3 regions of the Streptomyces sp. NPDC001599 genome follow, and region 3 is predicted to be linked to each of the others. Evidence: riboswitches for the same ligand, from Rfam matches in the RefSeq annotation. Region 3 holds a riboswitch; each other region holds the start of a gene.
The links. Region 3 has a riboswitch for cobalamin ahead of ACFYZ3_RS17525 (energy-coupling factor ABC transporter permease). Riboswitches for the same ligand answer to the same signal wherever they lie in the genome.
Positions count from the first base shown of each region.

Region 1: another riboswitch for cobalamin. It lies ahead of ACFYZ3_RS26305 (ribonucleoside-diphosphate reductase subunit alpha); the one in region 3 lies ahead of ACFYZ3_RS17525 (energy-coupling factor ABC transporter permease).
Region 2: another riboswitch for cobalamin. It lies ahead of ACFYZ3_RS37870 (FecCD family ABC transporter permease); the one in region 3 lies ahead of ACFYZ3_RS17525 (energy-coupling factor ABC transporter permease).

Region 1 is NZ_JBIAVA010000011.1:62,737-72,275, reverse strand. Features, by position in the region: gene dasA (N,N'-diacetylchitobiose ABC transporter substrate-binding protein DasA) at 1-1,024, opposite strand, end outside; gene ACFYZ3_RS26325 (GntR family transcriptional regulator) at 1,480-2,244, shown strand; gene ACFYZ3_RS26320 (DUF3311 domain-containing protein) at 2,390-2,683, shown strand; gene mctP (monocarboxylate uptake permease MctP) at 2,680-4,290, shown strand; gene ACFYZ3_RS26310 (GNAT family N-acetyltransferase) at 4,362-4,868, shown strand; cobalamin riboswitch at 4,930-5,091, shown strand; gene ACFYZ3_RS26305 (ribonucleoside-diphosphate reductase subunit alpha) at 5,219-7,594, shown strand; gene ACFYZ3_RS26300 (ribonucleotide-diphosphate reductase subunit beta) at 7,594-8,625, shown strand; gene ACFYZ3_RS26295 (hypothetical protein) at 8,538-8,804, opposite strand; gene ACFYZ3_RS26290 (GlxA family transcriptional regulator) at 8,897-9,539, shown strand, end outside.
Region 2 is NZ_JBIAVA010000029.1:9,375-18,913, forward strand. Features, by position in the region: gene ACFYZ3_RS37830 (hypothetical protein) at 155-376, shown strand; gene ACFYZ3_RS37835 (NAD-binding lipoprotein) at 408-2,414, opposite strand; gene ACFYZ3_RS37840 (aromatic prenyltransferase) at 3,017-3,904, shown strand; gene ACFYZ3_RS37845 (SDR family oxidoreductase) at 3,953-4,699, opposite strand; gene ACFYZ3_RS37850 (sigma factor-like helix-turn-helix DNA-binding protein) at 5,082-5,672, shown strand; gene ACFYZ3_RS37855 (Dyp-type peroxidase) at 5,814-6,764, shown strand; gene ACFYZ3_RS37860 (hypothetical protein) at 6,991-7,443, shown strand; gene ACFYZ3_RS37865 (GrpB family protein) at 7,598-8,209, opposite strand; cobalamin riboswitch at 8,333-8,474, shown strand; gene ACFYZ3_RS37870 (FecCD family ABC transporter permease) at 8,575-9,539, shown strand, end outside.
Region 3 is NZ_JBIAVA010000006.1:115,174-124,712, reverse strand. Features, by position in the region: gene ACFYZ3_RS17560 (nucleotide pyrophosphohydrolase) at 1-186, opposite strand, end outside; gene ACFYZ3_RS17555 (ATP-binding protein) at 183-1,400, opposite strand; gene ACFYZ3_RS17550 (cell division protein SepF) at 1,496-1,888, opposite strand; gene ACFYZ3_RS17545 (FAD-binding and (Fe-S)-binding domain-containing protein) at 2,076-5,219, shown strand; gene ACFYZ3_RS17540 (hypothetical protein) at 5,289-5,756, opposite strand; gene ACFYZ3_RS17535 (chloride channel protein) at 6,036-7,394, shown strand; gene ACFYZ3_RS17530 (potassium channel family protein) at 7,391-7,963, shown strand; cobalamin riboswitch at 8,064-8,250, shown strand; gene ACFYZ3_RS17525 (energy-coupling factor ABC transporter permease) at 8,280-8,978, shown strand; gene ACFYZ3_RS17520 (energy-coupling factor ABC transporter substrate-binding protein) at 8,975-9,331, shown strand; gene cbiQ (cobalt ECF transporter T component CbiQ) at 9,332-9,539, shown strand, end outside.

The DNA of each region.
Region 1 (9,539 bases), on a different contig from region 3:
CCAGCCCGCCCTCGAACTTGTCGGAGAGCGCGAGCTTCAGGAACTCCTTGGCCAGGTCCTGCTTCTTGCTGCCCGCGGCGACGGCCAGGTTGGAGCCGCCGAGGAAGACGCCCTCGGGCTTGTCCGCCGTGGGGCCGGGGATGGTGAAGTAGCCGAGGTCCTTCTCGATCGCCGGGTTGGTGGCGATCGCGGTGGCGCCCTCCCAGCCCATGCCGATGAAGGAGCCGGTCTTGCCCTTGGCGAAGATCTCACCCTGCTGCGGGGTGGCCTCGTCCTTGTCCTTGGGCGCCTTGGAGAGGGCCTGGAACTTCTTGTAGGTCTCGGTGGCGGCGGCGACCTTCGGGTCGGCCAGGTTGGAGACGTACTTGTCGCCGTCCTTCTTGACCAGCTCGCCGCCCTCGCCGATGACCAGGCCCACGAAGTGGTACCAGTTCTGGCCGGGCAGGTAGATCGGCTCGGCGTCGGTCTTCTCGCCGATCGTCTTGAGGTCGTTGTAGAACTCGTCGCGGGTCTTGGGCAGTTCCTTGATGCCCGCGTCCGCCCAGATCTTCTTGTTGTAGACGACGACGCGGTTGACCACGAACCACGGGGCCGCGTACTGCTTGCCGTCGAACACGGCGGACTTGTTGAGGGACTCGGACCAGTCGGTGCCGATCTCGCTCTTGAGGTCGCTCAGGTCCGCGAGGCCGCCGGTCTTGGCGTAGGCGGGGGTCTGCGTGTTGCCGATCTCGAAGACGTCGGGCGGGTTCTCCTCGGAGAGGGCGGTGGTCAGCTTCTGCTGGATGCCGTTCCACTTCTGGATCTCGAACTTGACCTTGGCCTTGGTCTTCGCCTCGAACTCCTTGGCGAGGTCCGCCTGCCAGTCGTCGGGCGAGGAGCCGTCCATCACCCAGACGGTGAGCGTCTCGCCGGCGTAGCCGTCGGCCCCGGCCTTCTTGCCGTCGTCGTCGCTGTCGCCCCCGCACGCGGCGATCGAGACCATCATGCCCGCGATACCGATCGCGGCTATAAGCTTGCGCTTCACGCCAACCCTCCTCAGGGATGCCACACAACCCCCCTGCCTCCCCGCGGTTGCTCGTCGACGCGGACCGCCCATGGGGCCGGGACCTGGACCAATGGTGTAGACCAGTACGGGGAGCTTGGCCCAGACCAATAGGACTGTCAAGGGTGTTCAAACCCAGTCCTTGCCTCCGTGATGGGACCGAGATATGCAGGGACCTTTCATTGCGCAAGCGACAGATCGGGCGGACCGGGACCGGGTGTACCACCCCCCACCGAATGACGTGCGGGGACGGCTCCGAACGCGCGTACCAGCGACGCCTGACCCCTCTATGGACTAGACCAAGGGTGTTCCCGCGGGTATACAGAAGGGATCACGGAGCGTGCGGGGGCCATCCCGGCACGAAGCCGTGCCACGATGTGAGCCGTGGCCGACAGGGATAGCGGTCGCTTCGGCACCCGGAGCCGGGAAGGCAGAGCATGAGCACCGACGTCAGCAGTGCGGAGAACGAGGGTGGGGCGACCGTCCGTACCGCGCGCGTGCCCAAGTACTACCGTCTGAAGAAGCATCTGCTCGACATGACCCGGACCCAGACGCCGGGCACACCGGTCCCGCCGGAGCGCACCCTGGCCGCCGAGTTCGACACCTCGCGCACGACGGTGCGCCAGGCCCTGCAGGAGCTGGTCGTCGAGGGCCGCCTGGAGCGCATCCAGGGCAAGGGCACCTTCGTCGCCAAGCCCAAGGTGTCGCAGGCGCTGCAACTCACCTCGTACACCGAGGACATGCGGGCCCAGGGTCTCGAACCGACCTCGCAGCTGCTGGACATCGGCTACATCACCGCCGACGACCGGCTCGCCGGGCTGCTGGACATCACGGCCGGCGGCCGGGTGCTGCGCATCGAGCGGCTGCGCATGGCCAACGGCGAGCCGATGGCGATCGAGACGACCCACCTCAGCGCCAAGCGCTTCCCCGCCCTGCGCCGCTCCCTGGTGAAGTACACCTCCCTCTACACCGCGCTCGCCGAGGTGTACGACGTCCACCTCGCCGAGGCCGAGGAGACCATCGAGACCTCCCTGGCCACCCCGCGCGAGGCCGGTCTGCTCGGCACCGACGTGGGCCTGCCCATGCTGATGCTCTCCCGGCACTCGCAGGACCGCACCGGTCAGCCGGTGGAGTGGGTCCGCTCGGTGTACCGGGGCGACCGCTACAAGTTCGTGGCCCGCCTCAAGCGGCCCCAGGACTAGAACATATCCGGCATACCTCCGCGCGCGCAGGCGCAAAGTTGCGGTTGAGGACCGATATACGGACGAGGTCTTCCGCTGTCTTGACACCGTCACCTACATTTCGTGCGCACTGCACGAGGTGATCAGCGAGGGGACGGAGCCGCGCATGTCAGAAGACACAGAAGTGAGCAGAGAGCCGGTGGTGACGCCGGTGCGCGTCGTCATCGGGCTCTGTCTTGTCGCACCGTTCGTCGCCATGCTGTGGGTCGGTTCGTACACCAAGACGGACCCGACCTTCATCGGTGTCCCGTTCTTCTACTGGTACCAGATGGCCTGGGTGCTGATCTCCACTGTGCTGACGGTGACCGCGTACAAGCTGTGGCAGCGCGACCAGCGCGGCCGCGCCGCCACCCGCTCCGCCGCCGCCTCCTCCGCTCCGAAGGGCGGTGAGTCGCGATGAACGACGGCGTGAACGGCGTCGCACTCGCCGTCTTCATCTTCTTCTTCGTCCTCGTCACCGCCATGGGCTTCCTGGCCGCCCGCTGGCGCCGGGCCGAGAACGAGCACAGCCTCGACGAGTGGGGCCTCGGCGGCCGCTCGTTCGGCACCTGGGTCACCTGGTTCCTGCTGGGCGGCGACCTGTACACCGCGTACACCTTCGTGGCCGTCCCGGCGGCGATCTACGCGGCGGGCGCGTCCGGCTTCTTCGCGGTGCCGTACACGATCCTGGTCTACCCGCTGATCTTCACCTTCCTGCCCCGCCTGTGGTCGGTCTCGCACAAGCACGGGTACGTGACGACCTCGGACTTCGTGCGCGGCCGGTTCGGCTCCAAGGGCCTGTCGCTGGCGGTGGCCGTCACCGGCATCCTGGCGACCATGCCGTACATCGCGCTCCAGCTGGTCGGCATCCAGGCCGTCCTGGACGTGATGGGCGTCGGCGGCGGCGAGGACACCAACTGGTTCGTCAAGGACCTGCCGCTGCTGATCGCCTTCGGTGTGCTGGCGGCGTACACGTACTCGTCGGGACTGCGCGCCCCCGCGCTGATCGCGTTCGTGAAGGACACGCTGATCTACATCGTCATCGCGGTGGCGATCATCTACATCCCGATCAAGCTGGGCGGCTTCGACGACATCTTCGCGTCGGCGAGCGACAAGTTCACCGAGGCGGGCAAGGGCGGGGTGGTGCCGGACGCGGGGGGTCAGTGGACCTACGCGACCCTCGCGCTCGGCTCGGCGCTCGCGCTGTTCATGTACCCGCACTCGATCACCGCCACGCTGTCCTCGCGCAGCCGTGAGGTGATCCGCCGCAACACCACGATCCTGCCGCTGTACTCCCTGATGCTGGGCCTGCTCGCCCTCCTCGGCTTCATGGCGATCGCGGCCGGGGTGAAGGTGGACAACGGCCAGCTGGCGATCCCGCAGCTGTTCGAGAACATGTTCCCGGACTGGTTCGCGGGCGTCGCCTTCGCGGCGATCGGCATCGGCGCGCTGGTTCCGGCGGCGATCATGTCGATCGCGGCCGCGAACCTGTTCACCCGCAACATCTACAAGGACTTCATCAAGCCGGACGCCACGCCGCAGCAGGAGACGAAGGTCTCCAAGCTGGTGTCGCTGCTGGTGAAGGTGGGCGCGCTGATCTTCGTCCTGGGCATGGACAAGACCGTCGCGATCAACTTCCAGCTGCTGGGCGGCATCTGGATCCTGCAGACCTTCCCGGCCCTGGTCGGCGGCCTGTTCACCCGCTGGTTCCACCGCTGGGCGCTGCTCGGCGGCTGGGCGGTCGGCATGGTCTACGGCACGGTCGCCGCCTACGGTGTCGCCTCGCCGACGCAGAAGCACTTCGGCGGCTCCTCCGACGAGATCCCCGGCATCGGCGAGATCGGCTACATCGGTCTCACCGCCTTCGTGCTGAACGTCCTGGTCACCGTGGTCCTGACCTTCGTCCTGAGGGCCGTCAAGGCGCCCGACGGCGTCGACGAGACCAAGCCGTCCGACTACACGGCGGACGCCGGCGACCCCGGCGTCCAGGTGGAACTGCCCCCGGCCACGGCGGGCAGCTCGCACTAGCCGCGCTCTTCAGCGGGCCGTCGGAGAAATCCGGCGGCCCGTTGTCGTACCCGTGGGGCACACTCGGCGTCATGGACTTCGTGATCCGGCGGGCGACGGCCGAGGAGTACGACACCCTCGGCGAGATCACCGCGCAGGCCTACCTGCGCGACGGCCTCCTCGACTTCGGGGAGAGCGATTCGTACCTGGACGAGCTGCGCGACGTGGCCAAGCGCGCGGCGGCCGCGGAGGTGCTGGTCGCCGCGGCGGACGGCCGGGTGCTCGGCGGCGTGACCTTCGTGCCGTCCGGCGGCCCCATGGCGGACATCGCGCGACCCGGCGAGGCCGAGATACGCATGCTCGCCGTCGCCCGGGAGGCACGCGGCCGCGGGGCCGGCGAGGCCCTCGTGCGGGCCTGTGTCGACCGCGCCCGGGCCGTGCCGGGGTGCACGGGCGTCGTGCTGTCGACGCAGGCCGCCATGCGCACCGCGCACCGCCTCTACGAGCGCCTGGGCTTCGTCCGCACGCCCGACCGCGACTGGAACCCGCTGCCGGAGCTGGACGACATCATGCTGCTCGCCTACGAACTGACGCTCTGACACGGGCGCGACACTCCGTCACAACACCCCGTCGAGACACAACATCTGGGGGTGCTCGCGTCACCCGGCACAAGATGTATGCTCGTGCTCGCTGTCGCCGCAGGGGAATCCGGTGCGAATCCGGAACTGTCCCGCAACGGTGTACTTGCGTGCATCCGTACGTCTTCGCACGTGCGCGCACGCCTGTCCAGTCCGAGGACCTGCCGACAGTGCGCCCGGCCGCCTTGGCCCGGGTGCCATGACGTCCGGGCCTCGTGGAGTGGGCCGGTGGACGCGACGCCGCGTGCGCTCGTGAGCTGCCCCCTGCCCTCCCTCCGCCAGGCCCCGTGCCGAGCGAGGGAGTGCTCCACGTGACCATCGCGCCAGCCGATCCGGCTTCAGCGACCCCGGTGACGGCGACCGGGGAACCCGACGGACCCGGTGCCGCCCTGCTGCGGACCCTGACCGGACTGACCGCCGACCTCCAGGGCGCCGACCCCGGCCGGGTGGCCGCCGCCGCACTGCGCGGCCGGTCCGCCCGCGCCGACGAGGCCGAGCTGCGCGAGCTGGCCACCGAGGCGGCCGCCGGTCTGATCTCCGAGGACCCGGTCTACTCCCGGCTGGCCGCCCGCCTGCTGACCATCGGCATCCGCGCCGAGGCCGCCTCCCAGGGCGTCGCCGCCTTCACCGACTCGGTCGCCACCGGCCACCGCGAGGGCCTGATCGCCGACCGCACCGCCGCCTTCGTACGGCTGCACGCGGACCGCCTCGACGCGCTGATCGACCCGGCCGCCGACGACCGCTTCGGCTACTTCGGCCTGCGTACGCTCTACAGCCGCTACCTGCTCCGCCACCCGATCACCCGCAAGGCCGTCGAGACGCCCCAGCACTTCCTGCTGCGGGTCGCCGCCGGACTCGCCGAGGACGACACGGCCCGCGCGGTGGACGAGGTCGCCGCCCTGTACGGCCTGATGAGCCGCCTGGACTACCTGCCCTCCTCCCCCACCCTCTTCAACTCCGGCACCCGGCACGCCCAGATGTCGTCCTGCTACCTCCTGGACTCCCCCAAGGACGAGCTGGACTCCCTCTACGACCGCCTCCACCAGGTGGCCCGCCTGTCCAAGCACGCCGGCGGCATCGGCATCGCGTACTCCCGCGTCCGCGCCCGTGGTTCGCTGATCCGCGGCACCAACGGGCACTCCAACGGCATCGTCCCGTTCCTGAAGACGCTGGACGCCTCCGTCGCCGCCGTGAACCAGGGCGGCCGGCGCAAGGGCGCGGCGGCGGTCTACCTGGAGACCTGGCACGCGGACGTCGAGGAGTTCCTGGAGCTGCGCGACAACACCGGCGAGGACGCCCGCCGTACGCACAACCTGAACCTCGCGCACTGGGTGCCGGACGAGTTCATGCGCCGCGTGGACGCCGACGGGACCTGGTCGCTGTTCTCCCCCGCCGACGTGCCGGAGCTGACCGACCTGTGGGGCGAGGAGTTCGACGCGGCCTACCGCCGGGCGGAGGAGGCGGGGCTCGCCCGCAGGACGCTGCCCGCCCGTGAGCTGTACGGCCGCATGATGCGCACCCTGGCGCAGACCGGCAACGGCTGGATGACCTTCAAGGACACCGCCAACCGCACGGCCAACCAGACCGCGACCCCCGGCCACGTCGTCCACTCCTCCAACCTCTGCACGGAGATCCTGGAGGTCACCGACGACGGGGAGACGGCGGTCTGCAACCTGGGCTCGGTCAACCTCGGCGCGTTCGTCGACGAGGCCCGCGGGGACATGGACTGGGAGCGCCTGGACGCCACCGTCCGCACCGCGGTCACCTTCCTGGACCGGGTCGTCGACATCAACTTCTACCCGACCGAGCAGGCGGGCCGCTCCAACGCCCGCTGGCGCCCGGTCGGTCTCGGCGCGATGGGCCTCCAGGACGTCTTCTTCCGGTTGCGCCTGCCCTTCGACTCCCCCGAGGCGAAGGCCCTGTCCACCCGCATCGCCGAGCGGGTCATGCTCGCCGCGTACGAGACCTCCACCGACCTCGCCGAGCGGAGCGGCCCGCTGCCGGCCTGGGAGAAGACCCGTACGGCCAAGGGGGTGCTGCACCCGGACCACTACGGCGTCGAGCACACCTGGCCGGAGCGCTGGGCCGCGCTGCGCGAGCGCATGGCGACCACCGGTCTGCGCAACTCCCTGCTCCTGGCCATCGCCCCGACCGCGACCATCGCCTCCATCGCCGGGGTCTACGAGTGCATCGAGCCGCAGGTGTCCAACCTGTTCAAGCGCGAGACACTGTCGGGCGAGTTCCTCCAGGTCAACTCCTACCTGGTGGACGACCTCAAGCGGCTCGGCGTGTGGGACGCGCGCACCCGTGAGGCGCTGCGCGAGGCCAACGGCTCGGTGCAGGGCTTCACCTGGATCCCCGAGGACGTGCGCGCGCTGTACCGCACGGCCTGGGAGATCCCGCAGCGCGGTCTGATCGACATGGCCGCCGCCCGCACCCCGTACCTCGACCAGGCCCAGTCGCTGAACCTGTTCCTGGAGACGCCGACCATCGGGAAGCTCTCCTCGATGTACGCCTACGCCTGGAAGCAGGGCCTGAAGACCACCTATTACCTGCGTTCCCGCCCGGCGACCCGGATCGCCCGCGCCGCGGCCCGCGCCACCACCGTCCCCGTGCAGGCCGCCCTCGACCCCGAAGCGGTCGCCTGCTCCCTGGAAAACCCCGAGTCCTGCGAGGCCTGCCAGTAATGACCACCGAGATGCCCGCGACCCGCGCCACCAAGAACCTGCTCGACCCGGGCTTCGAGCTGACCCTGCGCCCCATGCGCTACCCGGACTTCTACGAGCGCTACCGGGACGCCATCAAGAACACCTGGCACGTCGAGGAGGTCGACCTCCACTCGGACGTCGCCGACCTGGCGAAGCTGAGCCCCATGGAGCAGCACCTGATCGGCCGCCTTGTGGCCTTCTTCGCCACCGGCGACTCGATCGTCGCGAACAACCTGGTGCTGACCCTCTACAAGCACATCAACTCGCCCGAGGCGCGGCTTTACCTGTCCCGCCAGCTCTTCGAGGAGGCCGTCCACGTCCAGTTCTATCTGACGCTGCTCGACACCTACCTGCCCGACCCGGAGGACCGCGCCGCTGCCTTCGCGGCCGTGGAGAACATCCCGTCCATCCGGGAGAAGGCCGAGTTCTGCTTCAGGTGGATGGACTCGGTCGAGTCGATCGACCGGCTGGAGACCCAGGCGGACCGGCGCCGCTTCCTGCTGAACCTGATCTGCTTCGCGGCCTGCATCGAGGGCCTGTTCTTCTACGGCGCCTTCGCCTACGTCTACTGGTTCCGCAGCCGAGGGCTGCTGCACGGCCTGGCCACCGGCACCAACTGGGTGTTCCGGGACGAGACCATGCACATGTCCTTCGCGTTCGACGTCGTCGACACCGTGCGCAAGGAGGAGCCGGAGCTGTTCGACGACCGGCTCCAGGAGCAGGTCACCGACATGCTGCGGGAGGCCGTCGAGGCCGAGCTGCAGTTCGCGCGCGACCTGTGCGGTGACGGCCTCCCGGGGATGAACACCGACTCGATGCGGCAGTACCTGGAGTGCGTGGCCGACCAGCGTCTGACGCGCCTCGGCTTCGCCCCGGTGTACGGCTCCGAGAACCCCTTCTCCTTCATGGAGTTGCAGGGCGTTCAGGAGTTGACCAACTTCTTCGAGCGGCGCCCCTCGGCGTACCAGGTGGCGGTGGAGGGCACGGTCGACCTGTCCGAGGACTTCTGAGTCTCCTGGGTCTCCTTCCCGTGGTGGGCCCGGGCCTCCCCGCCCTCCTGGGCCTCCCTGATCTGGCGGTCGATGCGCCTGTCGCGCACGATGCCGATCACCGAGGGGAGGACCATGAGGACGAGGAGTCCGAAGGTCGCGAGCATTCCGATGAGGCCTTCAATCTGGTTTCCGGTCATGACACCACTGTCACGCCGGAGACTCCTTACCGTCAGTGGCAGGACTGCCGTAAGGCCTCGATTTCCTGCCATGGGCGAGGCACACTGGCGGCATGCTGAAGAATGTGGCCGCCGTCCTGCTGGACGGTGCGCATCCCTTCGAACTCGGTGTGATCTGCGAGGTCTTCGGTATCGACCGGAGCGACGAGGGCCTGCCGGGGTACGACTTCGCGGTGGTCTCCGCGGAGGGCCCCACGCTGGGCACCCACGTCGGCGGGCTGACCGTCTCCACGCCGTACGGTCTGGAGCGGCTGGAGGAGGCCGACCTGATCGCGGTGCCGGCGGGCAGCGACTTCGTCCGCCGGGAGTACCCGCCCGACCTGCTGGACGCCCTGCGCAGGGCGACGGACCGGGGCACACGCGTGCTGAGCGTGTGCTCCGGCGTCTTCGTGCTGGGCGCCGCCGGTCTGCTGGACGGGCGGCGGTGCGCGGTGCACTGGCACCACGCGGCCGAGCTGAGCCGGCAGTACCCGCGGGCCGAGGTCGCGCCGGACGTGCTCTACGTCGACGAGGACCCGGTGATCACCTCGGCCGGGACAGCCGCCGGCATCGACGCCTGTCTGCACATCGTGCGCAAGGAGCAGGGGACCGAGGTCGCCAACCGGATCGCCCGGCGCATGGTGGTGCCGCCGCACCGGGACGGCGGGCAGGCGCAGTACATCGAACGGCCGCTGCCGCGCTCCTCCTGCGACACCG
Region 2 (9,539 bases), on a different contig from region 3:
CGAACTGACGGGCGGCTGAGGGCACCCGTGGTTTTCGGCCTTCCTTGCCAAGGCGAGGAGACGACACCGGATGACGGGCAGACGAAGAGCCATGGTGGACACACAACTTCGGCACAGGGAACGGACTCGGCAGGAATCCCGTGCGCGAGGAACCATGGCGATCTGGCGGTGGGCCAGGTGGGCGGCTCTCTTCCTCGCCGTCGGCTGGGCGCTGAACTCGGTCGTGAAGCTGGTCGAGGGCGCGCAGGGACGCGAGCTGTGGTGGCCGTTGCTCAGTACCGTCATCTGGGCAGCGGTGACCGTGCACGGTTTCGCGACCTACCGGCGGATCAGGACCAGGACGCTGCCGGCCCTCACCCGCCGGACAGCGGCCTGACCGCTGCCCGGCGCACGTCCACGTCATGACCTCATTCAGGAGCGGGGCCGCGCGCAGGTCTGCCTTCCGTGCCCCGCCTGGCTTCCGGGAGCATGTCCGGACGCGCCGGTCGCTCGTCGGACGCGGTACCTGGGCAACGGGCACCCGCGTCCGACGGGGTCACGACCAGGATCTCGTCCGAGGAAGTCCAGACACGTCGTTCCGTTTTGCCGGGAGCGAGACGTACGTCGGCCTCCCGGCGCGGGGTGCGTGCGTCGTGCGCTCGGTACCCGATCGCGCACTCCCCACGCCTGAGGGCGGACGCCACCACCGTGGCGAACGACGCGACCCGTCCGGGAAGCACGTAGTGCGAGGCCGGGCGCAGGGCCAGGGCGCCACCCCGTGCGGCGAAGAGCTCCTCGAACACGGCGGCCATGCCGGTGTTCTGCGCGATCCGGGTCATGACCAGGGAGGTCAGCTCGCCGCGCACGACAGCGTCCCCTTCCGGGCCCAGCGGGGCCAGTGCCAGGCTGCGGTGGTCGGTCAGTTCGGCGACGACGGGCAGGACGTGTCCCGTCTCCTCCTCGACGGCCCTCAGGTTCAGCAGCGTGAGCAGGAGCTGGTCGTCGGGCCGGGCCCGGTGTGGACCCTCGTCCGGTGCGAGCGCGATCACGCTGTCGTAGCCGAACAGGTCGAGCGCGCGCAGAGTGCCGGGTCGGGTCGGCTCCCCGACGTGGTACGACACGGCGACCCCTTCGTCGTCAGTCGGGCCCGCGGTCGCCACGGTCACCGGTCCGTCCTCGGCACCGCTGACAACGTGCAGGTGTGAGCCCGGCCGTGCGGTGCGGCCGAGCGACTCCATGACCAGTGGAGCGCGACGGTTCCACCCCAGCAGCAGCGTCTTCGAGGGGTACCGCTGTCGGTCGTGCGGGCCCGCCATGACGGTGGGATCCACAGCGGTGCCCTCCTGCCTCGCAACGGGCGGCCGATCGTCCCGCGCGACGACGATCAAACGGTCCCCGGGGCCACACCGCGCGCTGGCCGCCGGTGTGAGCAGGGCCCGACCGTCGGCCGCCAGGTACCCGACGGCACAGGCTTCCTCGTACCGCGGCGAGATCTCGGCGAACGTCAGCCCCAGGGCGTCCGGCGCGTGGACCACGTGGAACTCGGCGCCCGTGAGATCGAGAAGGTCCCGCAACGCCCGTACCAAGCCGGGGTGCCGGGCGGCCTGGACGAGCAGCCGCGCCGCGGTGGACTCGACGTCCAGGACGACGCCTCGCGTTCCGGCGGCGAGCCGGGCCGCGGTCAGGAACCGCTCGTCGCGCACTGCGGCCACCACCGGCGGGCCCGCCCCGGCGCCGAGCAGGGCTTGCAGGGCCAACAGCACCCGGACCACTTCCGCGTCGGCGGCGTCGTCGCCCGGCAGCACCAGGACGCAGTGCGCCGCGGCAGGAGTGAGCAGGGCGAGGGCAGCGGGGTCGGTCGGGGCGCCCGTACGGCAGATGACGCGTACTCCGCGAGTCACCCCCAGCGCCGCGTTCAGGTCCGAGGCCATCACGGCGGAGTCGCGATCGGCGAGCACCGCGACGGCCCCCCGCGCCCTGCCGACCTGGCTGATGACCATCTCACCGACCACGGTGAACACCTGGTCGGACCAGCCGAGCACCACCGCGTGCCCCTTCTCCAGCACCCTGGACCGACCCCGGCGCAGTTCTTCCAGGCGGTCACCCAGCCCGGTCGTGATCACACCCACCAGGGTGGAGACGCACAGCAGGGCGATCAGTCCGAGAAACACCGACAGGAGCATCCGGAGCGGCGCGCCGGTCACCCCGCCGAGGCGGAGGGTCTCGGCGCTCGTACGCCACACCGCGACGAGCCGTTCCGTCAGGGAGCGGGGTGCCCGCGGGTCGGTCCACACCAGGAGCGTGCTGACGGGAACGACGATCGCCAGACAGCACGCGGCCAGCCAGCCGAGCAGTGCCCCGGTGCTTCGGGCCAGTGTCCGGTCGAAGACATAGCGTGCTCGGTGTCGCCATGAATCCGGCCGCTGACGCCCCATATGCCCACCCCCTACTGCCCCGCGCACCGCGTGAGCCATCAGCGGAAGAGTGCTGACGCGAGAGCCGCGACACACCGTGCCACGGGGATATTCACCCGTTAGGGAACGGCGAGGGCGAACTCCGCCCTGCGCGGGGCGTCGAGGCGGAACCCGCCGTCCCCGGTGCGGGCGGCGCGGTGCCAGGTGCGGCCGTCACGGTCAGCGGGGCGTGCCGCTGGGCGCGGCCGGCGCCGTCGACGGCGCCGCGGTAGTTGAGCTGCACGAGCGGCAGCACGGTCCTGGCCGCCGGGTCTGCGACGGCGGCGGAGACGAAGTCCCACTGGGTCCGCGTCGCCGACGAGTACGGTGTGAACGGCGCCTTGCGCTCGCCGGTGACGACGAGCTGACATTCTTCCCGCCGTGAACCCGAAGGGTGCGGCTCAGACAGTGTGAAGAAGTCCAGTATGGTGTGGTGGCCGAGTGGCCCGGACGAGGCTCAAGTCACACTGTGTCAGACTGGTGGATGGCAAGACGGCCCCGGACGCGTGACTGTCGCGTTCACGGACCACGAGCGAGTCATGTGCACGAGCACTTCTATGTGATCCGGAAGAAGCTGGAGAGCAATGCCTACTGGTAGAACTACGGATCTGGCTCGGTTCCTTTCCGACCTGGAGGCGTACGCAAAGCTTGCCGAGGTCGACTTCGACAACCGAGCCGTCGAGCAGGTGGTCGACGTCTTCGCGGAGCAGTTCGCCACGGGAACCATCACGGTCCGCACCACGACACAGGAAGCGTCCAACCGCAGTGTGAACTTCCGTTACATGTACCCGGATTCGCCCCATGATCCGGTCCAGATCGCCCGAGCACACGGACTTCTTCCCGACGCCGATCCCGCCGTCATGTCGCTGCTCGCGGAGGTCACCGAGAAGATCCCGCTGTGGTGGGGGCTGGACGCCTCGGTGGGACACGGCGTACAGAAGGTCTGGGCGTTCTTCGAGCAGCCCCTGGAATTCGGTGAGATCGCCTCGCTCGAAAACATACCCCGTTCCCTGCGTGACCATCGTGAACGTCTCGGCGAGGCTCGTATCGACAGGTTCGCGATCATGGGTTTCGATTTCCGCGACAACACGACGAACCTCTACTCCGAGATGGTCAGTCCCGGCTATTTCGAACAGGAGGAAGTAGCCGGGATGATCCGGGACATGGGTTCTCTCCCGCCGGACAACGAGGAGATCGAGCGCTGCCGGGGAGCGATCAACGTCTACTACACGTTCGACTGGAACTCCCCGCGGGCCCGCAGGCTGTGCTTCGCCGTCCCGTCGAGGGAAGGCGAGTTCCCCTCCCACCTGCACCCGCTCGCCGCCCGCTTCGCCGCCGAGGCTCCGGTGCAGGCTGAGCGGAGGGAACTGATCTTCAACCCCACCTTCGGCGCCCGCGGGAGTTACCTGAAGATGGAGGCGGACTACACCGGTGATGCGGCGTCCCGGGTCTTCGGCTACTGGAGCCGCTGATCGTCCCTCGAACGCCTCCATCGCGGGCACGGCCCCCGGGACGTGGGACTAGCGCTGCCCTGCTGCCCACTCGTCGAAGTGGGTCTCCGCGATGCGGGCGTCGGCGCCGGGGAGCAGATCCGACTCCTGAAGTGCGGCACCCCAGTAGAGACCGTTCGGGTCCGTCACGACCGTTCGGGTGTCGTCCCGCACCGCGAGGCCCTTGCGGATGAAGTCCTCCAGCCGGAACACTTCGGGACCCGCGACCTCGACCGTGCCGTTGACGGGCGCGCCGACGGCCGTACGACCCACGGCCGCGGCCACGTCACCCGAGAAGATGGGCTGGATCTTGATGGGGGCCACGGTCACGGTGTCACCCTCCGTCGCCGAGTCCGCCAGGGATTTCGCGAACTCGAAGAACTGCGTGGCGTGCACGATCGAGTACGGAATCCCGGAGTCCCTGATCATGTCCTCCTGGGCCTGCTTGGCCTGGAAGTAGCCGCTCCCCTGGAGACGGTCGGTCCCCACGACGGAGAGCGCCACGTGGTGGCCGACACCTGCCTCCGCCCCGGCCTTCAGGAGGTTGGACGTCGAGACGCGGAAGAACTCCTTGACCGCGTCGTCCGCGAACGACGGAGAGTTCGACACGTCGACGACGACCGAGGCACCTCGCAGCACCTCTGCCAGGCCCTCGCCCGTCATCGTGTTGACGCCGGTGTTGGGGGAGGCCGGGACCGCCTCGTGCCCGTGCTCGCCGAGCCTGGCGACGACCTGCGAGCCGATGAGCCCGGTTCCGCCGATTACTACAACCTTCATCGGACGCCTTTCAGCTAGTTCTCCCGGAGCGGCAACCGATGCCGCGACCGAGCGGTCTTCACGTAACCAAAGACCGGGCGGGAGCGCCACCTGTGACAGGCGGCGGAGCGAGGGATCTGTTTTCCGCAACCTCTCCTTCAACCCTCCATCCGCAATCCACATGAAGGTCCCTTCACGGAGAACGACTGCGGAATGACTGCCGACCCGCTCAATGGTCCCGCTCGCCTCCGACGGCGGCGTAGGTTCGGTCCATGAAGTACCACGATGTCCGAACGAGGCCCCTGTTCGGCCACTCGTCTCGGGAAGGAAACGTGGAGTGATGGGCGCCAAGAAAGTTGGGCAACACGACAGTGGGGACGGGCGGGGACGTGTGCAGCCCTCGGTGTCAGACGGTGAGCCACCCGCCGGACCAACCGGTCGGACGGAGGACGTCTTCACCCGGCAAGGGCCACGACTGTTCAGGATCGCGTACGGCATGCTCGGCAGCGCCACGCAGGCTGAGGACATCGTGCGGGACGTCCGGCGGCACTGGCAGGCCACCGACCGTGCGGTGGTGGCTGATCCACAGGCCTACCTGACCATGGCCACGACCCGATTGTCGATCCACACCGCGCACTCCGCCAGGATGCGGCGCGCGTCTTACCTCGGCCCCTGGCTGCCCGAACCCCTGGACACCGGCAACGGGGGCGCGACCGGCGCCGAGGGCACGAAGCCGGTCGAGTTCGACGTGCTGCTCATGCTCGAGCAGCTGGACGTCGCGGAACGGGCGGCCTTCGTGCTGCGGGAGACGCTGGCCTCCCCCTACTCCGAGATCGCTGCCGTCCTCGGCGTCGACGAGGCCCAGGCCCGGCACCTGGTGCGCCGGGCGCGACGGCACCTCGCCACGGACCGCGTCGCGGACCGGCGAGGCCGCGAGGACACCGCCGGTCAGACGCGCGGGGGCGACGGGGCCGAGGACTACGAGGCCGCATGACCGGGCCGGCGCTCGCCGGCCCGGGTACCGCGGGGCCCCGAAGCGCACCGCAATTTGTTACGTGATGCCGGGCATCACCCACCCACACTGATGTGACATGGTGTGTGGAGGTGCGAGTCGGTCGTGGGAGGATGTTCGTTCATGGGCGGAGAAGTCGAGGAGCCGGAGCCCCAGATGGTTCTGTCCCCCCTGACCAGTGCGGCGATCTTCCTCGTCGTCACGATCGACAGTGGCGGGGAGGACACCGTCCGGGACCTGCTGTCGGATGTCGCCTCGCTGGAGCGAGCCGTCGGGTTCCGCGCGCAGCCCGACGGCAGGCTGAGCTGCGTCACCGGCATCGGTTCCGAGGCGTGGGACCGCCTGTTCTCAGGGGCGCGTCCGGCCGGGCTGCATCCCTTCCGGGAGCTGGACGGGCCGGTGCACCGGGCAGTCGCCACCCCGGGTGACCTGCTCTTCCACATCAGGGCCGCGCGGCTGGACCTGTGCTTCGCACTCGCCACCGAGATCACGGGCCGGCTGCGCGGAGCGGTCACCCCGCAGGACGAGGTGCACGGTTTCAAGTACTTCGACGAGCGCGACATGCTCGGTTTCGTCGACGGCACGGAGAACCCGACAGGAGCCGCCGCGCGCAGGGCCGTCCTCGTCGGTGCCGAGGATCCGGCCTTCGCGGGCGGGAGCTACGTCGTCGTGCAGAAGTACCTGCACGACATCGACGCGTGGGAAGGGCTCTCCGTCGAGGCCCAGGAGCGGGTGATCGGCCGCCGCAAGATGACCGACGTGGAGCTGTCCGACGACGTGAAGCCGGCCGACTCGCACGTCGCCCTCACCAGTGTCACCGGTCCGGACGGCAGCGATCTGGAGATCCTTCGGGACAACATGCCCTTCGGGTCGGTGGGCCGCGAGGAGTTCGGCACGTACTTCATCGGCTACGCCCGCACCCCCGAGGTGACGGAGACGATGCTGGAGCGGATGTTCCTGGGCACCGCGTCGGCACCGCACGATCGCATCCTGGACTTCTCCACCGCCGTCACCGGCTCGCTGTTCTTCACACCGGCGGCGGACTTCTTGGAAAACCTCCCCGCTCGGCCCTGAGCACCGAGCGACTCGACCCGGGCACACCCTCACGGGGCCCTCAAGGGGAGCACCCTCACGCCGGCGGCAGCTGCGGGGGTGGCGGCTTCTGGTAGAACCGGGCGGTGGTTCCTCGGAGCAGGCTCGAAGACTTCCCGTCCGAACCACGGCCTGTCCGCTGCCCGGACCACCTCTGGAGCTCGCTTTGTCCATACGAACAACTCGCACCCGACCCGTATCGCTTCTCGTGGCGACCCTGCTCGTGACCTCGGCGCTCACCGGCTGCACGCTGATGGACCTCGCCCAGGACTGCGAGGGGACCGACGCCCGGGTCGAGGAGCTGACGGCGCTCCACATCCTTGACTCCCGACCCGACGAGGCCACCGTCGCCCGGGGCTTCGAGGAGGTCGACGCCGGCTGCTGGTCCGACAGCGGCGAGGTCACGGTGTACGCCGAGCGGACGTACGCCTTTCCCGGCACACGGGCCGATGTGGCGGCGCATTACCGGACGGCAGCGCAACAGGACGGATGGATCCCGGCGCCCGACGCCGCGCCCGACGACCTGAGCTTCGTCACGAAGACGATGAACCTGCGGATCATCTTCCTCACCGCCGAACTGCTCGCGGAAGAGGGCCACGGAAGCCGCCCCGACCTCAGCGCCGGTGCCGGTTACTCGATCAACGTCGACTCGTACGCGTAACGGCGCCGAGGCGGGCTGCCGGACGGTGGGCCGCTGACGGCACGTGGAACGGGTCTTCACCGCACTGATGACCCAGGCCGACGCTGACGAGACCTCGACCGCTCGCGCGGAGCGTCGGCCCGCGCTGCCGGAGACATAGCCGTACGAGACGCCGTCACGGTGCGCCTGGTCCGGAGGCGGAGGGCGTCGTCATGCCCTCACCGTCCGGGCGGACACCGGCCTTGGCTCGGGACTTGATCGCGAGGATGACGTCGCTCTTGGCGTCGGAGTAGTCGTTCATGTCGCTCCACGGCTGGTCGAACAGGGCTCGTTTGACGTTCTCGTACAGGGCGCGATCGCCCGCGTCGGTGCGCAGGTGGTCACGGAAGAGGAGGTACTCGTGCACCGCCGCGGCCCCTCTCTCGTAGACGTGGACATGCACGTCGCGAGTGGGTGTGCGCACGAGTCGGTGTCCTGGCTCGCGAACCCGCAGTTCGTACCCGGCCGCCAACAGCGCGTCGAGGTAGTCCTCCTCCGCCGTGATGTCGGCCACCGCGACGACGATGTCCACGATCGGCTTGGCGGCCAGTCCCGGAACCGAAGTGGAGCCGATGTGCTCGACATCGACGTCCGCCGCCAACGCGTCAAGGATCCGACGCCGGTGACGCAGGTAGGTCTCCGCCCACCGGGCGTCGTAGTCGCTGAGGCCGACCTCGAGTGCTTCCGGCCCACCGATGATCTCAACCGTCGTGACGTCCGGCCGACGTCGGCCACTGCTGTTCGTCATCAATACATTCCTCACGTTCGGGCCGGTTCACGGCCTCTGCTCTCCATCATCGGTCCGGCCGTCCGTCGGCGGCAGTCCGGGCATTCCGTGCGACGGAAGCCGCGGAGTCCGGGTGCGCTTCCTGCCCGCAGAAGGTGACGAGGTACGCTGCGAAGCGCCTCGTGGGGGAAGTCCGGTCGAAGTCCGGCGCTGACCCGCAACGGTAGGCGGAGCCCCGCAAGGGGTCCCGTAAGCCCGATTACCCGCGGTGGTGAAGCCCCTGTCAATCGCCGTGGACTGCGAGAGGTGCTGTGCAGGGCGCCCAGCGTCCGGGCCCGCTCCTTCGATCACGCAGGCGCACGGCCCGAGGCGAAAGCGAAACGCCTGTGGCCACGCTCCGCGACCGGACACCCGCCGCCCCACCGGACCGTACGAGGAACAGCGGGCCACCACCGGCCAGGCGCGCCTCACTTCCCCTGCTGGTGGCAGGGCTGTGCGTCGCGCTTCCCGTCTCGCTGGCCTGCGGGGCGTGCATCGGCGCGGCGGGGCTCTCCTGGAGCGAGGCCCTGCACTACCTCTGGGCGGGCCTGACCGGCGGGACCATAGACGCGGACGACGTCGCCGCCTACACCATCGTCTGGGAACTCCGGTTCCCACGAGCCGTGCTCGCGGCGGTCGTCGGCGCCGGCCTGGCGTCCGTCGGCGTCGCCGTCCAGGCCATGGTCCGCAACGCTCTGGCGGACCCCTTCGTCCTCGGCATCTCCTCCGGTGCCGCCGTGGGGGCCAACGCCGTGCTCATCTTCGGGGCCTTCGGAGCGCTCGGTCTCTGGGCGCTGTCCACGGCGGCGTTCCTCTCCGCGCTCGCGGCCATGGTGCTGGTGTACGCGATCGCCCGGACCCCGCGGGGCCTGACCCCGCTCCGGCTGGTGCTGACCGGTACCGCGATGTACTACGGCTTCTCGGCCGTCACCACCTTCATGGTGTTCGCCGCCGAGCACGGCGAAGCGGCGCGGTCCGCCATGATGTGGCTGCTCGGCAGCCTGGGCGGGGCGAACTGGTCCTCCGTACCGATCGCCGCGGGCGCGGTCCTCGGCGGCCTCGTCCATCTCGGCTGGTCGGCCCGGCGCCTGAACGCCCTCGCGATGGGCGACGAGACCGCCGCCGCGCTGGGCGTGGACCCCGGGCGGCTGCGCAAGGAACTGTTCCTCACCGCCGCGGCCGTCACGGGTGCGGTGGTCGCGGTCAGCGGGGCGATCGGCTTCGTCGGCCTGATGGTCCCGCACGCGGCCCGGATGCTGGTCGGCGCGGACCACCGGCGGCTGCTGGCCGTGGCGCCCCTGGGCGGGGCCGT
Region 3 (9,539 bases):
GTCGGTCATGACGCGGGCCGACTGCTCGGGCGTCAACCACTGGAAGATCTCGAGGAGTTCGGAGGCCTCCACGCTCAGCGCGGCGGCCAGGTTCTTCGGGGTGTGGTACGGCTGCCAGTCGCGCGCGGCGGCGAACTCGGCCAGCCTGCGCCGCAGTGCCGCGAGGTCGCGGGGATGATCGGTCACGGGTTCAGGTGTACCACCGTGACGCCGCCCGCTCCGGCCGCCCCTGCCTGCCCCGCCTCCCCCACCGCCTCGACCGCCCACGACGCGTCGGCGACCGCTCCGACGAGGCGGATGTGTCCCCGGTCGCACATCCGCGCGGCCAGCCGGAGCAGTTCGGCGCGCTGGCGCACGTCGAGGCCGCGGTCGAAGCCGTCGGCGAGCACGGTGAGCGTCTGCAGCGCGGCGGGGACCTCGCCGGCCGGGTCGACCTCCAGCACGCCGGGGCCGGTGAACAGCACCAGGGCGAGGGCGAGGTAGCGCAGTTCGCCGTAGCCGAGGCGGCCGAGGCCGGTACGGACGCCGTCGCCCCGGTCGAGGAGCGCGCGGACCACCCCGCCGAGGGCCGGTTCGGCCAGGACGTCCTCGACGGGGCCCGCGCATCCGGCCCGTACCGCCGCGACGAACTGCGCGTGCCGCCGGCCGCACTCGGCGCGGGTGCGCCACAGCACGTCGGCGAGGTTGTCGCAGCCGCCGAGCAGGCGCCCCGAGCCGGTGGGTACGGGCTCCCGCATCCGGCCCGGCCGCGGATCGCAGGCGAAGACGGAGCGCAGCGCGACCACCATCTGTTCGGCCGCCGCGAGCACCCTGCGCTGCCCGTCCGTCTTGCCGGCCACCCGCAGCGGCAGCAGCGGGGTGCCGAGCCGGTCGTCGGGCAGCGGGGCGCGGGTCACGGGCGCCGACCCGGCCGTGTGCCAGGCCGCCTGCACGGCACGGCGGCCGGGGTCGCGCAGGGCCGTCTCGAGCAGCACCACGCCGTCCGCCGTCAGCCGCTCCCCCACGATGCGCAGTTCGGGCTCGGCCTGCACGGCGACGTCCAGGTGCACCGGCCCCTCGGCGCCGTCGGCCGTGCAGCCGATGCGAAAGCCCCGGCGGTGCTGCGCGTCGGGCCGGGCCCGCTCGGGCACGCAGGCGCCCGGGTCCGGGAAGACCGCGCCGAGTTCCGCGCCGCCGCCGAGCCGGGCCAGGGCGTCGTACGCCCTGAGCGCACTGGTCTTGCCGCTGCCGCTGGGCCCGGCGAGCACGGTGAGCGGCCCGAGCCGCAGCACGGCGCGCCGGTGCCCGGCGAAGGCGGACAGCCGCAGCTGGGTGACGCGGGGACGGTCGGGGATCGGCGCGCCGGACGCCGGTAACGCGGAGGACGCGGGTGACGCGGAGGACGCAGGTGACGCTGCCATATGCGGACCGTAGGACCCCGCCGGACGGCGAACCGTTTTGCCCGGACGGCTTTCCTACGATCGAGGGACCGGACGGTCAGGGCCGGAGCGGACCGTCACACTCCCGGCACCCCCGCCGCGCTCTCCATCAGCCCGTTCACCTCGGTGCCCGCCGGGGTCAGCAGGAAGACGTTGCGGTCCACCCGGTGCATCCCGCTGGCCAGGCCGAAGACGACGCCGGTACTGAAGTCCAGGACCCGCTTGGCGACCTCGCCCTCGGCGCTGGTCAGGTCCAGGAGCACCGGGATCCCCGCCATCAGGGTCTCGGCGACCTCGCGGGCGTCCGCGAACACGTTGACCCTCAGGACGACGAACCGGCGGCGCCGCTCCGTCTCCGCCTCCGGCATCGCCCGGTGACCGACCGCGGACGGCCAGGCGTCGCGCCCGCGCAGCGGAACTACCTGGGCGAGCCCTTCCCACTGCTCATCGGTGACGTCGTGGCTGTTCACCGGCTCCCCCGATTTCACTCGCCTTCATTGCCTGCACCAGCCAATTCTTACGCCAAGTCACCCGTTCGGCCCAACAGCGACACGGTTGGCGACGCTCCGTGTCCGGTGATTGCCCCGGGGCGGGCAGGGTACTCAGCGACGGCCACGTCCGGCCCTCCCGGGCCGCCGATCAACTTACGGAGAGCCCATGGGTGCGCTGGACCTGCCCGAACCCGTCACGCGCGAGGGGGCACCACCGAAGGTCGACACCGACGCCCTCCAGGACGCCCTGCGCGAGCGGGTGGACGGTGAGGTCCGCTTCGACGCCGGAAGCCGGGCCGCCTACTCCACGGACGCGTCGAACTTCCGGCAGACCCCCCTCGGCGTGGTCGTCCCGCGTACCCCGGAGGCCGGGGTGGAAGCGGTGGCCGTGGCCCGGGAGTTCGGCGCACCCGTGCTCTCGCGCGGCGGCGGGACCAGCCTGGCCGGGCAGTGCACCAACGCGGGCGTGGTCCTCGACTGGTCGAAGTACTGCACCCGGGTGGAGTCGGTGGACCCCGGCGCCCGCACCTGCGTCGTCCAGCCCGGGATCGTGCTCGACGACCTGAACCGGCAACTCGCGCCGCACGGCCTGCGCTACGGGCCCGAGCCCGCCACCCACGCCAACTGCACCATCGGCGGCATGATCGGCAACAACTCCTGCGGTGCCACCGCACAGGCGCACGGCAAGGTCGTGGACAACATCGCCCGCCTGGAGGTGCTGCTGTACGACGGCACCCGCTTCTGGTGCGGCCGGACGGACGACGAGGAGTACGCCGAGATCGAGCGGCAGGGCGATCTGCGGGCGACCGTCTACCGGCGGCTGCGGGCGCTGCGCGACACCTACGGGGACGAGATCCGCCGCCGGTTCCCGGACGTCCCGCGCCGGGTCTCCGGCTACAACCTGGACTCCCTGCTGCCGGAGTTCGGCTTCGACGTGGCGGGGCTGCTGGTGGGCAGCGAGTCGACGCTGGTCACGGTGGTGCGGGCGGAGCTGAAGCTGGTGCCGGTGGTGAAGGAACGCTCCCTGCTCGTGCTCGGCTTCGACAGCATCGACAAGGCCGCCGACGCGGTGCCCGACATCCTCCCGCACGAGCCGATCGCCCTGGAGGGCGTCGACGCCCGGCTGGTGCGCGACGAGCGGATCAAGCACCTGAACCCCGAGGCGCTGGCCGAGATGCCCGAGGGCAACGCCTACCTGATGGTGCAGTTCGGCGGGGACACCGCCGAGGAGGCCGACGCGCGGGCGCACCGGCTGCTGGAGGCCGTGCACCGCTCCGAACGGGACGCCGACTGCGCGTTCCTGGACGACCCGTCGCACGAGGAGGACCTGTGGCAGGTCCGCGAGGCCGGGCTCGGCGCCACCGCGCACATCCCGGGCAAGCCCGACACCTTCGAGGGCTGGGAGGACTCGGCGGTCTCCCCCGGGAAGCTGGGCGACTACCTGCGACGGCTGCGCGGCCTGTTCGAGGAGTTCGGGTACCTGAGCGACACGGGACCGAGCCTGTACGGCCACTTCGGGCAGGGCTGCGTGCACACCCGGATCCCGTTCGACCTGTACACCGCGGACGGGGTGGCGACGTACCGGAGGTTCATGGAGCGGGCCGCCGACCTCGTCGTCGAGTTCGGCGGCTCGCTGTCCGGCGAGCACGGGGACGGGCAGAGCCGGGGCGAGCTGCTGGGGCGGATGTTCGGGGACCGGCTCGTGGAGGCGTTCGGGCGGCTGAAGGCCGTGTTCGACCCGCTGGACCGGATGAACCCGGGGAAGGTCGTCGCGCCGTACGGGCTGGACGACAACCTGCGGCTCGGCGGTGACTGGGCTCCGTTCGAGCCCCGTGACCTGCACTTCCGCTTCCCGCACGACGGGGGTTCGTTCTCCCAGGCGGCCAATCGCTGCGTCGGGGTCGGAAAGTGCCGGCAGCACACCAGCGACGGCACGGTGATGTGCCCGTCGTACCAGGTGACCCGCGAGGAGGAGCACTCGACGCGGGGCCGGGCCCGGCTGCTGTTCGAGATGCTCGACGGGCACGGGGACGGCGCGATCCGGGACGGCTGGCGTTCGGAGGCGGTGAAGGACGCCCTCGATCTGTGCCTGGCCTGCAAGGGGTGCAAGAAGGACTGTCCGGCGGACGTGGACATGGCCACGTACAAGGCGGAGTTCCTGTCCCACCACTACGCCGGTCGGCCGTGGCGCAGGCCGCGTTCGGACTGGTCGATGGGCTGGCTGCCGGCGCTCGCGCAGGTGGTGGGCCGCGCCCGGCTCGCGCCGGTGGTCAACGCGCTCACGCACGCGCCGCTGCTGTCGAAGGCCGCGGTGCTGGTGGCCGGGGTGGCCGACCGGGAGGTGCCGCTGTTCGCGGAGCGGACCTTCGCGCAGTGGTTCGCGGACCACGAGCCCGAGGGTGACGGCCGCCGCGGGTCCGTGCTGCTGTGGCCGGACACCTTCACCAACCACTTCCACCCGCACATCGGCCGGGCGGCGGTACGGGTCCTCGAACAGGCCGGCTGGCGGGTGGAGTTGCCGCACGAGCCGCTGTGCTGCGGGCTGACCTGGATCTCCACCGGGCAGCTCGGCACCGCCGAGAAGGTCCTCACCCGGACCGTGCGCGCGCTGGCCGGCCATGTCCGGGCGGGCGGCCTGGTCGTGGCACTGGAGCCGAGCTGCACGGCCGTGTTCCGGGCCGACGCGGCCGAGCTGTTCCCCGGCGACCAGGACGTGCTGCGACTGGCCGAGCAGACGGTGACCCTCTCCGAGCTGCTCACCGATCACTCCCCCGGTTACGAGCCCCCGCGGGTCCCCGACCGGTCCGCGCGTGCGCTGGCCCAGGTGCACTGCCACCAGCACGCGGTCCTGGGCTGGGAGGCCGACCAGGAGCTGCTGCGCCGGGCCGGGGTGGACGCGGAACGACTGGACTCCGGCTGCTGCGGGCTGGCCGGCAACTTCGGCTTCGAGCGCGGGCACCTGGACGTCAGCGAGGCGTGCGCGGAGCGGGTGCTGCTGCCGCGGCTGCGGGAGGAGGACGAGTCGACCGTCGTCCTCGCCGACGGGTTCAGCTGCCGCACCCAGATCCACGAGTTCGACAGCGGCGGCCACGAGGGCGTCCACCTGGCGGAACTGCTGGCCTCGGCCCTGCCGCCCGGCCCCGCGACCGGCCCGGGGGCTCCGGGCAGCGCGTACGGCACCGCCCCGGGCGCCCGTCCGGCCGCTCCCGGTCCGCGGGCGCGGGCCCTGGCCCTCGCGGCCACGGCGGCGGCCGCCGTGGGCACCGCGGCGGCGGCGACGGCGCTGGCCCGGAGCCTGCGCCGCCACTGAGCCCGGACCCGACGGACGGTCACCCCGCACCCGCGGTGGTGACCGTCCGTCGGTTCCGGGCGTGGCGTCTCAGGCCCGGGAGGACGCGGTGTCCTGACGGCTCGCCAGGGCCCAGATCACGAACACGTCGATCGCCATCATGATCACGGACCACACGGGCGCGTACGGCAGGAACAGGAACTGGGCGATCAGGCTCAGCGAGGCGAGGACGATACCCGCCACCCGTGCCCAGGCCATGTCCTTGAGCAGACCGAACCCGGTGACGAACACGAGGGCGCCCAGAATGACGTGGACGATCCCCCAACCGGTCAGGCTCATCTCGTAGACGTAGGTGCCGATACGGGCGTACACGTCGTCCTCGGCGATGGCCGCGATGCCCTGGAGGACGGCGAGCGCGCCGTTCAGCAGCAGCAGTACGCCCGCGAAGACGACCCCGCCGGTCACCCAGCCGCTGGTGCGGTCGCCCGAGCGCCGGGCCCAGGAGGCGTCGCCGCCGTGGGACGGCCGGCCGGGAGAGGGTTCGGCGTGCTGGCTCATGAGCGAAGTCCTTTCTGTGTCCCCCGTACGGGGCAGCTGCCCACCGGTGCCGACGGCACCGACAGGTCGTTCAGAGCCTGCGGGCGTTCGCGCTCCCCGGCCACGCGGGTCCGCCGTACGGGTGAGTCGCGCGCCGGGCGTGCGCATGCGGGCGCCCCCGGCCTCGCGTTAACTGAGCGGCACCCGCGGCCCCGGTGACCGGCGGACCCCGGGGCCGGAAGAAGGAGGGCGTGTGACGAGTCGGCCGCTGCCCCGGCGGGGCCCGCGCGGACGGGTGCCGTGACCGCGCCGGCGAACGCCGTCCCGGACCGGGCGGAGCGGTCGCTGCGGCAGACCCTGCTCAGCCCCGGCTACCGGCGGCTGTTGCTGCTGTGCGTGCTGCTGGGGGTGCCCATCGCGCTGGCCTGCTTCTTCTTCGTCGGGCTCCAGCACGAGTTGCAGCACTGGGTGTGGACGTCGCTGCCCGAGGCGGCCGGATACGACACCCCGCCGTGGTGGTGGCCGCTGCCCGCGCTCGTGCTCGCCGGGCTGATCCTGGCACCGATCGTGACCCGGATGCCGGGCGGCGGCGGCCATCTGCCGGTGAACGGCCTGGGCGGCGCGCCCGTCGGCCCCCGGGCGCTGCCCGGCGCGGTGCTGGCCGCGCTGGCCACGCTGCCGCTCGGCGTGGTGCTGGGTCCCGAGGCCCCGCTCATGGCCGTCGGCAGCGGGCTCGCCCTGCTGGCGGTGCGGCGGGCGGGCGCGGGCGGCGACCAGCGGGCGAGCGCGATCCTCGCCACGGCCGGCTCCACCGCCGCGATCTCCACCATCCTCGGCGGCCCGATCGCGGCGGCGGTCCTGCTCATCGAGGGGGCGGGGCTGGCCGGCACCCAGCTGGTCGCCCTGCTGCTGCCCTGCCTGCTGGCCAGCGCGACCGGCGCCCTGGTCTTCACCGGCTTCGGTCAGTGGACGGGGCTGGAGATCGGCGCGCTGGGCCTGCCCGACCTGCCGCCGCAGGCCCATCCGGACGCGGGTGACTTCCTGTGGGGCCTGCCCACCGCCGCCCTGATCGCCGTACTGGTGACGCTGGCCCGCGCGCTGGGCCGTCGCACCGTCGCCTGGACCCGGCGCCGCACGGCCGCCCGCACCGTCGCCTGCGCCACCGCGGTCGGCGTCTGTGTCGCCGCGTACGCGCTGATCACCGGCCGTTCCCCGGCCGAGGCCGCGCTGTCCGGGCAGGCCACCCTCGCCCAGCTCGCCGCGCATCCGCACGCCTGGTCCGTGGGGGCGCTGGTCGCGCTGGTCGTGTGCAAGGGCCTGGCCTGGGGCGTCGCGCTGGGCGCGCTGCGCGGCGGCCCGATCTTCCCGGCCGTGCTGCTGGGCGCGGCGACGGCCCTGGCCTGCTCCGGGCTGCCCGGCTTCGGTGCCACCCCGGCCCTCGCCCTCGGCATCGCCGCCGCGGCGGCCGCGGTGACGGGGCTGCCGCTGGCCAGCTCGGTCCTGGCGGTGCTGCTGATGGGCCGGGACTCCCACGACCAGATGCCGCTGATCGTCATGGCCTCGGTCGTCTCGTTCGTCGTGGCCCAGCTGGTGCGCCGGACCCGGCCGGAAGCGGGCGGGGCGCCGGACGGATCGCCGACGGCGGGAGCGGCGCGGTGAAGGACCGCCGGACCGCGCACCCGCGCCCCCGACCTCGCCCACGTCCCCGTACCGGCTGGGACGCCGTCCGGCCCTGGCTCGTACGGGCGGGGATCGCGGCCGCCGTGGGCGTGGCGTACTTCCTGCTCCCCCTCGACCACCTGGGGCCGCAGCGGCCGGTGCTGAGCTGGGTGCTGTTCGCCCTGCTGCTGGCCGTCGTGGCCGTACTGCTGCTGCGGCAGATCCGGCACGTTCTCCTGGACCGTCCGGACAGCCGGCCCGGGGTGGTCATCTCGCTGCTGATCGTCCTGTCCGTGCACGTCTTCTCGGCCACGTACTACGCCCTCGCCAAGTCGCCGGGCGAGTTCAGCGGACTGCACACCCGGATCGACGCGCTGTACTTCACCGTGGTGACGCTCGCGACCGTCGGGTACGGGGACATCACCCCGCACGGCCAGGCCGCACGGGTCGTGGCCATCCTCCAGATCACCTACAGCTTCGTCTTCCTCACGGCCGCCGCGACCGCGCTGACCACCCGGATGCGGGACATGGTGGTCCGGCGGCCCGAGCGGGGCGGCCGGTCCCGCTGACGGCGGCGCCGGGCGTTTGCGCAGCACCGAGGCCTGTTCGGCGGCCCGGCGGGGCGCCCGCCGGGTCCGAGGCCCGCTTGTGCCCGCCCCCGTGGGAGCACTACTGTCGCCACGCCTTGGTGAACGGGAAATCCGGTGTGATGCCGGTGCGGCCCTCGCCACTGTGAATCGGGAAGTCCGGCTCCGGCCCTGGCGGGCAGCCACTGGATCGCTTGCGATCCGGGAAGGCGGAGCACGGGCGGTGGTACCCGTAAGCCAGGAGACCGGCCAAGGCGCGTCGTCCATCCACGAGGTGCTGGAGAGGGTCTGCTGAGCCATGCACATAGCCGAGGGCTTTCTGCCACCGGCGCACGCGATCGCCTGGGGTGTCGCGTCCGCGCCGTTCGTCGTCCACGGAGTCCGGTCACTCACCCGTGAGGTCAGGGAGCACCCGGAGAGCACGCTGCTCCTCGGCGCCTCCGGAGCCTTCACGTTCGTCCTGTCGGCCCTGAAGCTGCCGTCGGTCACCGGGAGTTGCTCCCATCCGACCGGCACCGGTCTGGGCGCGATCCTGTTCCGGCCGCCGATCATGGCGGTCCTGGGCACCATCACCCTGCTCTTCCAGGCGCTCCTGCTCGCCCACGGCGGGCTGACCACGCTCGGCGCCAACGTCTTCTCGATGGCGATCGTCGGCCCCTGGGCCGGGTACGGCGTCTACCGGCTGCTGCGCCGCTGGGACGTGCCGTTGATGGTCACCGTGTTCTTCGGCGCGTTCGTCGCCGACCTGTCGACCTACTGCGTGACCAGCGTGCAGCTGGCGCTGGCCTTCCCCGACCCGGGCAGCGGATTCCTGGGCGCGCTCGGCAAGTTCGGCTCGATCTTCGCCGTCACGCAGATCCCGCTCGCGGTCAGCGAGGGCCTGCTCACCGTGATCGTGATGCGGCTGCTCGTGCAGTCCAGCAAGGGCGAACTGACCCGGCTGGGCGTGCTGCTGACCCGGTCCGGCGAGCGGAAGCGGGAGGCGGTGGCCCGATGAGCCGGAACGCGAAGATCAACACCCTGCTGCTGCTCGCCGTGGCCGCGCTGGCGGTACTGCCGCTGGTGCTGGGCCTCGGCGACCACAAGGAGGAACCGTTCGCCGGGTCCGACGCGGAGGCGGAGACGGCGATCACCGAGATCGAGCCGGACTACGAACCGTGGTTCTCCCCGCTGTACGAACCGCCGTCCGGGGAGGTCGAGTCGGCGCTGTTCGCGCTGCAGGCCGCGCTCGGCGCGGGCGTGCTGGCGTACTACTTCGGCCTGCGCCGGGGTCGACGGCAGGGCGAGGAACGGGCGTTGGCCACCTCCGAGGCCACGGCGGCCGCGGGGGACGCCCCCGAAGGGGACTGAGTGCTGCCGATCGACGCGGCGGCGCACAGCAGTCGATGGCGCCGCCGCCATCCCCTGGACAAAGCCGTGCTCGGTCTCGGCCTGACCGTGCTCGCGATCTCGCTGCCGCCCTGGCCGGGTGCCGCGCTGGTGCTGGTGGCGGCGCTGGCGGTGCTGCTCGGCCCGGCGGGCGTGCCCGGGCGTCGGCTGTGGCGGGCCTACCGGGTAC